DNA from 2 places in the Priestia sp. TSO9 genome. Region 2 is predicted to be linked to the other one. Evidence: riboswitches for the same ligand, from Rfam matches in the RefSeq annotation. Region 2 holds a riboswitch; the other holds the start of a gene.
What was found. A riboswitch is a leader RNA that binds a small molecule or an ion and turns the genes downstream of it on or off. The one in region 2 is predicted to bind S-adenosylmethionine.

Region 1: another riboswitch for S-adenosylmethionine. It lies ahead of metE (5-methyltetrahydropteroyltriglutamate--homocysteine S-methyltransferase); the one in region 2 lies ahead of LJC66_RS05715 (hypothetical protein).

The regions. Positions count from the first base shown of each region.
Region 1 covers NZ_JAJEKD010000015.1:651,044-654,808, reverse strand. Annotated here, with positions in the region: gene LJC66_RS18445 (metallophosphoesterase family protein) at 215-1,090, shown strand; partial or broken gene LJC66_RS27980 (hypothetical protein) at 1,245-1,472, shown strand; gene LJC66_RS18440 (hypothetical protein) at 1,673-1,924, shown strand; SAM riboswitch class I at 2,004-2,114, shown strand; cobalamin riboswitch at 2,194-2,382, shown strand; gene metE (5-methyltetrahydropteroyltriglutamate--homocysteine S-methyltransferase) at 2,532-3,765, shown strand, end outside.
Region 2 covers NZ_JAJEKD010000009.1:584,440-588,204, forward strand. Annotated here, with positions in the region: gene LJC66_RS05700 (methyl-accepting chemotaxis protein) at 1-294, shown strand, start outside; partial or broken gene LJC66_RS05705 (GNAT family N-acetyltransferase) at 501-1,007, shown strand; gene LJC66_RS05710 (amidohydrolase) at 1,055-2,209, shown strand; SAM riboswitch class I at 2,273-2,374, shown strand; gene LJC66_RS05715 (hypothetical protein) at 2,443-2,685, shown strand; gene LJC66_RS05720 (M20/M25/M40 family metallo-hydrolase) at 3,152-3,765, shown strand, end outside.

The DNA of each region.
Region 1 (3,765 bases), on a different contig from region 2:
GTCATATTAGTGCCTAATAAAATGAAAAGATAGGTTAGCTTATTATAGTGTGGACTTTAATAGATATTCATAACTAGCAATTTCTAAAACGAAAGCTAAATGTGCGTTCTGCTTACAAGAAGATAGTGACCTTCACCAACAATTTCTCATATAAATAAGTAAGCTTGTTTACTTTTAACTAAATTTATTTATTAATAGGGGGATTAACTAGTTGATGAATTTGACGCTTCATGAACGTTCTGAAAAGTTATTAAAGCAAAGAATTAAACAATTAAACCCGAGAGATCCATTTAACTTTGTTTTTATGGGAGACAGCAGAGGTGACGGACCAAACGATGATTGTTTCACGATGAGCGGTGAATTTGAGCTTGTGTTAAAAAAGGCGGTAGAATTGAACCCGCTGTTTATTATTCATGGGGGAGACACCGTCTATACAGGGAAAAAAGAGTATTTGGAGCATTTTGTTAAAGTTGTTGAAAGAATCGCACCAAACATTCCTATGTTTGTATGCGTAGGGAATCATGATGAACTGTACCTTGATGAAAGCAATCTCGAAAACTTCAGAGCCACTATCGGAAAAGTACACTGGGTCATTGATATTCCTGTCTTTAACTTCCGGTGCATCGCATTAAATAATGTCATCAGTCCCAAAAACAAAATATATGGATTTACAGATAGAGAGCTTCATTATTTAGAACAGCAGCTAGAGGGTGCTCCTCGTAATACCGTTATAGCCATGCATGCACAGCCAAATATCGGTCGGTGGACAAACCTTGAAGGGTTTCCTGTAACGACTCCTCAAAGTCAAGAATTTTTTGATTTAATTCAAGAACACCGCGTGAAAAAAGTGTTAGTCAGCCACGTGCATGCGTATGACGAGCAGTTTATTAGAAAAAATAGAAACGGGTCGTTTACGCTTGGAAGAGGCACTGATTTTGTATTGTCAGGAGGCGCCGGTGCTCCCCTTGATTTTGAGCCGCCTTTAATTTTAAATAATTATAATTTTACAGAGTTTTTTGTAAGCAGGTACGACATTTTAGGTCCTCTTCTTTGGAAGGATTTTGGAGGACCTCGAAGAAATTGTTTGTAAAAACAAGAAAGTAGAAAGCTAGGTTCAAAAAAAGAGGCTGGAACAAAAGGGTTTTGGACGAAGTGAAACGAATCATCGATCAAGATGTGTGATTAGTGGTTCGCTTTTTTGTTAGGGTAAACGTAGGTTTCATGTGTATAGGTCTTTCTAGCAGGTGATTGGAGGACAAGACGAAGACTCCTGCGGGAAAAGCGGAACAGGTGAGACCCCACAGGAACGTATGTGACGAGGAGGCTCAGCGACCGCCCGCGGAAAGCGAAGTCTTGTACGGAAATCAACAGCGGTGTCAAAAGTGATTCAGCTCATGTACCCATTTGTCTTTAGATTAGATTCATTTCGTGATGTCTCAACCTCTTTTGGAAAACCGTACGAAACCTTGTAGCAGAAGGCTCAGTCAAACGTTATAATAGATAATGAATGATGATATATTCTCTATATTTGTCATATATTTGTATTACATATGTAATTGAAGAAAAACATTCACTTGATATACTGTTTAATGACTTAACTTTATCTTAAAATTTACAGTGAAATGCCTGTTTATAGAGGCTTAGAACATACACAGCAAATGGAGGAGCAATCATGGCAAATGAAAAGATGCAAGAAGGACTTGATCGTTTTATCAAGGAAGATTTAAATGACCTTTTAGGTAGACTGTTCCCCCTAATGGACCGGGAGTGTGCCGAAGAAAAAAGAAAGCTTATCGAAACAGCGGTAGAGTACATTTATTCGTCAGGATATCACCAGGGAGCAAAAGATTTAATCGAAACACATCGAAAAGATGATTACAAATTATTAAGGCAAAAATTAGCGTCAACGCCTCCTGAAAACTGATTTTTTAAAAAAATTTTTGACAACATAAATCTAAGGTGTTAAGATGACTCTACATTCAAAATATTATAAACAATTAAAACTCTTATTGAGAGAGGCGGAGGGACTGGCCCTGTGAAGCCCGGCAACCATTTAACATTTTTGTTGAAAAGGTGCTACATCCTGCAAAGCGTACAGCTTTGAAAAATAAGAGAGGATTTCATAGATACTATGCCTCTCTATTCATGATAGAGAGGCTTTTTATTTTATGTGAATATGTTTTGAATGAACAATTTTATAAAAATGCATCAGGTGCTGTGTAACGAATGTATGCAGCTTAAAAGGGAAGACCGGTGAAAAGCCGGCGCGGTCCCGCCACTGTAATGGGGAGCAACTTATTAACCACTGTTTCATATTGAAATGGGAAGGGATAGGAAGCGATGAACCTAAGTCAGGAGACCTGCCTGTTGTATGCACTTAAGCTCTACGGGATATAGAGAGGAGTGAGGAATACGTGTTGAGAAAAACAGGATATCTCAACTTTAGTTAAGTATGCGTATCATCTCTCTTTTCATTTCGAAAAGAGAGATTTTTTAGTTTATCGATAAAAAATATACAGGGAGTGGAAAAAATGAGCAGTGTAAAAAGTTCAAACTTAGGTTATCCAAGAATTGGTGAAAAACGAGAATGGAAAAAAGCGCTTGAGCAGTTTTGGGCAGGAAAACTAGAGAAAGATATCTTTTTGCAGGAAATTGAAGCTCTTCGTCTAGTGAATCTGAAAAAACAGCGTGACGCAGGGATTGAATTAATTCCAGTCGGCGATTTTAGCTTATACGATCATGTGCTAGATACAGCGACTATGTTTGGTCTAGTGCCAAAGCGCTTTGATTATGACGGAGGACCGGTATCGCTTGAAACGTATTTTGACATCGCGCGAGGAACAAAAGGTGCGGTAGCCTCTACGATGACAAAATGGTTTAACACAAATTATCACTACATCGTACCAGAGCTTGACAAATGTACGCCCGCACTTGTAGAAAATCGCCCGCTTCAATTTTACAAAGAAGCAAAACAGAAGCTGAATATTGAAGGCAAGCCCGTTATTTTAGGTCCAGTAACATTTGTGAAGCTGTCAAAAGGATATAAAAAAAGTGAGTTTAAAGAAGTAGTTGAACAATTTGTTCCGCTTTATGCAACTATCTTAGCGGAGCTGCAGGCAGAAGGAGTAGAGTGGGTACAAATAGATGAGCCGGTTTTAGCTACAACGCTATCAAAAGAAGACCTGGCACTGTACACAGAAGTCTATCAAACTTTGAAGGAAGCGTCACCGAATGTAAAAGTCATTTTGCAAACGTATTTTGACAGCGTTGATCACTACAAAGAAGTTGTGTCTCTTCCTGTTGAAGGAATCGGTTTAGACTTTGTGCATGACCGAGGCGAAAATCTCACGGCTCTTAATAAATATGGTTTTCCAACTGATAAAGTGCTGGCAGCAGGAGTGATTGACGGACGAAACATTTGGCGTGAAAATTTGGACGAACAGCTTTTAACGATCAGTGAAATTGAAAAAGCCGTATCAAAAGACCGTTTGATTCTGCAGCCTTCATCAAGTTTATTACATGTTCCTGTCACGGTGAAAAGCGAAAAAACCATTGAGCCAATTCTAAAAAACGCACTGTCTTTTGCAGATGAAAAGCTGAAGGAAATCACGCTTTTAACAAAAGCGGTGCAGCAAGGAAAAGAAGCAATAGAAGAAGAAATAAGCGTAAACAAACAGGCAATTCAAGCATTAAATGGATCATCTTTTCGAAATCATCAAGACGTGCAAAAAGAGCTGAAGCAGCTGCATAGCTATAAAGCAGAGC
Region 2 (3,765 bases):
GAAGAAGTCACGCTTGGCATTGCCACTGTCGAAGATGTAACGCAACAGTTTTCCACAATTATTGAAGATGTCTTTGCCGCTCAAGGACAAATGAACAAAATGACAAAGGCAACAGGAGAGATTGATGGGTATTCATTTAAGGTAATGGAGTCTGTCATGGCCCTTTCGGAGATCGCTAAACAAGCAGCTGCTTACGCTGAAGAAGTAGCTGCGGCTTCACAGGAGGAGTTAGCATCTATAGAAGAACTTGTGGTGTTGGCCGCTAATTTAAAATCTACGGTAAGTGAGTCCTGAAGTCTATCTTGATATGTACGTAATACGCGCAGTTTTCTGCGTGTATTTGTTTTATTTATACCCTTTATAGAAAACGATAAATAGAATTGACACGTTATAAAAGCAGTTGTATAGTGAGTACGCAAGGCGGCAGTCTGTCTTTTTTAATTCTTAGTAAACTTATAAGTTAAATAAAATATTTAAGCACTACATAAGGAGACGAAGAGATGAAAAATGAATTCCGTTTGGCAACAAATGACGACGCAGATAACTTATTGAACTTAACTCTACAAGCATATAAGCCTATTCGAGAGCTAGGCATTCCTTTCTTAGCAGCTACTGCTGATCTTGCCCTCGTTAAGAAAAATATTTCTCAAAACCTTTGCTATGTATATGAAGAAGATAAAAGAATCGCTGCAACTGTGTCGATACGAATGCCTTGGGGAGAACATCCAGGTCCGTTTGCTGTTCCGCACCTTTGATGGTTTGCAGTAGACCCGTCGTTTGCCAGGAAAGGCGTTGGTTCTAAGCTGCTGTATCTAGTAGAGGAAGAGGTAATAAAAAATACGTTTAAATCACCAGGTGTGTCTTTAGGAACAGCAAAAGAACATCCTTGGTTAGTTGAGATGTATGAACGAAAAGGATATGTTCAAGCTAAAGAAAAGCACCTTGCAGAAGGTTATACGACCGTATTTCTTTATAAAAAATTCAATGAGGTACACTCTTTGTCGTAAAAGATAGAGAAGTGATCTAAATTAAGAAATGTGAAAGAGTGATAAAGATGACAGATCAATTACTACTAAATGAGCTAATAGACATACGCCGTGAGCTGCACCGGTTTCCAGAGCTTTCAATGAAAGAATATGAAACAACTAAACGTATTAAAAAGTGGTTAAAGCACTATGATATTTCTACAGCGGATGCATTCCAATTAGACGTAGGAGCAGTAGCAGAAATTGTGGGAGGAAAGCCGGGACCTACTATCGCTATTCGAGCTGATATTGATGCGCTGCCAATTGAAGAAAAGACCAATCTGCCATTTGCTTCTGAAGTGAACGGTGTTATGCACGCATGCGGCCATGATTTTCACACGGCTTCTATAATCGGAGCAGCTATCCTTCTTAAAGAGCGTCAGCAGGAGCTTTGCGGTACGGTTCGATTTATCTTTCAGCCAGCCGAAGAAACGGCTTCTGGGGCAAAAATGCTAGTGGAAAAAGGTGTGCTTGAAGGAGTGGAAGCGATATTTGGGATGCATAACAAACCGGATCTTCCTGTAGGGACCATAGGTATCAAACCGGGACCTTTAATGGCAAGCGTTGATCGTTTTGAAATTGACGTCAAAGGAGTAGGAGGTCACGCGGGCATCCCTGAAAAAACAGTAGATCCGATTGCTGCTGCTGGTCAAATTGTTACTAGTTTACAAACCATTGTCAGCCGTAATCTCAGCCCCTTTCAAAATGTTGTTGTCAGCATAACTCAAATCCACGGAGGGAGCTCGTGGAACGTCATTCCTGACAAAGTAACGCTTGAAGGAACGGTGCGTACCTTTCAAGAAGAAGCGAGAGAAAAAATACCGGCTCTTATGAAACGAACTGCTGAAGGGATTGGCGCAGCTTTCGGGGCTTCAGTAGACGTTAAATGGTATCCATATCTTCCTGTAGTCAACAATGATGATACGCTGGAAAAAATGGCTATTAAAGCGGCAGAAGATCTTAGTTATCAAGTCGTAGAAGCTGAACAATCGCCTGGAGGAGAAGATTTTGCCGTATATCAGCAGCATGTACCAGGATTTTTTGTATGGATGGGTACAGCTGGAGAATATGAATGGCACCATCCTTCTTTTTCATTAAATGAAGAGGCATTACTTGTAGCAGCTTCTTATTTTGCTAATCTAAGCTTTCATTTTTTGAATTCATTCCATTACCAAAAAAATTAAAATATTTTTATTTTTCTATTTACGCGGATGAAATTGTTTGATAAAATAAATTTTAAATTAAAAAAGTTATCACGAGTGGACGAGAGATCTGGCTCTTTGACTCCACAGCAACCTACGAATGTAAGGTGCTCCTACCAGCAAAGCATGTGCTTTGGGTGATAAAACGGGTGAAAAACTCATTTTGCATCAAAGCAAAATGAGTTTTTTTTATTTTTCTAAAAGGAGAGGGTTTTATGAGTCATACAGCAGTTGCAGCACATACAGGAGAGAAAGCATTAAAGGAAGCCGTGAAATTATTAGGAAAGCATTATGAAGTAGCTTATCGTGAATTAGAAACATTTTACGAAATTGTGGTCGAAAACCAAGTTCGTACATATGCTGTAGGCATAGATATTAAAGATGTACAAAAAGCAAATGAACTAGAAATTTATTCATCATGCTGTTCCAAGCTTGAGCGAGTAGGCTGTCTGTTATAGAAGTCTGCTCGCGCCTCTATTTTTTAAGTATTTTTAAATAGAAAGCATGTTTTTTGACAACCGAAGAATCTGGTGGGTATAATCATTACTCACTAGGTTTCAAAATTAATCATAAATTGTCGAAATTTTTACACAAATTAAAGGTTACATTCGAAATGAATTGTGGTATGTTATAAAACAAGAATATTTTATGAAAGGAGCATTGAAATGGAAATGTCTCTTGAACACGGAAACGATGCAGGAAGCGAACAGCTTATTGATCGTATCCTAGACTTTTTAGAAGATGACCAAAAGTAAAAAAAGAGTGTGCGGTGCTATCCCTAGCCGCGCACTCTTTTTTTATCATGTGCGTAAAGGCAGCGCCATACTATGATACATAGGGATAGAATGAAAGGGTCTCTGTCAAAGGGATTGACGAATGGTTTTGTTTGATAGAAAATTTAGAAAAAGGAAAGAGATGAAGGGTATGTCGAACAAAACATCTTTGTATCAAACAAAAGAACAGTTAAAAAAACTTGTAAGCGAATTGGTTTCTATACCTAGCGTGACAGGAACGATGGCAGAAGTGGAAATGGCTGAATCGATAGCGTCGTATTTATTGAAGCTGCCTTACTTTCAAAAAAACGAGCAGGTCGAGCTTCATTCAACAGGAGACGGGCGATCGATTGTCACAGCTTTTGTTCAAGGGAAAAATACGAATAAAACAGTTGTACTCGTAAGTCATTACGATGTAGTGGATGTACAAGATTATGGACAGTGGAAAAAAGATGCTTTTCACGCTCATACATTAACGAGTACTTTTTATAACCATATGGAACAAGTTCCAGCACACGTACAAAAGGATATGATAAAAGGAGACTGGCTTTTTGGCCGAGGAACGATGGACATGAAAGCAGGCATTGCCCTGCATATCAGTATGGTTGAACGAGCATGCAACGGAGAGTTTGACGGAAACATCCTGCTGCTGTCGGTGCCGGATGAAGAAGTAAATTCGCTTGGGATGAGAAAAGCAGTGCCTGTTCTTTTAGAACTTGCCCGCAAACATCAGCTGGATTTTTCTCTCATGCTAAATGCAGAACC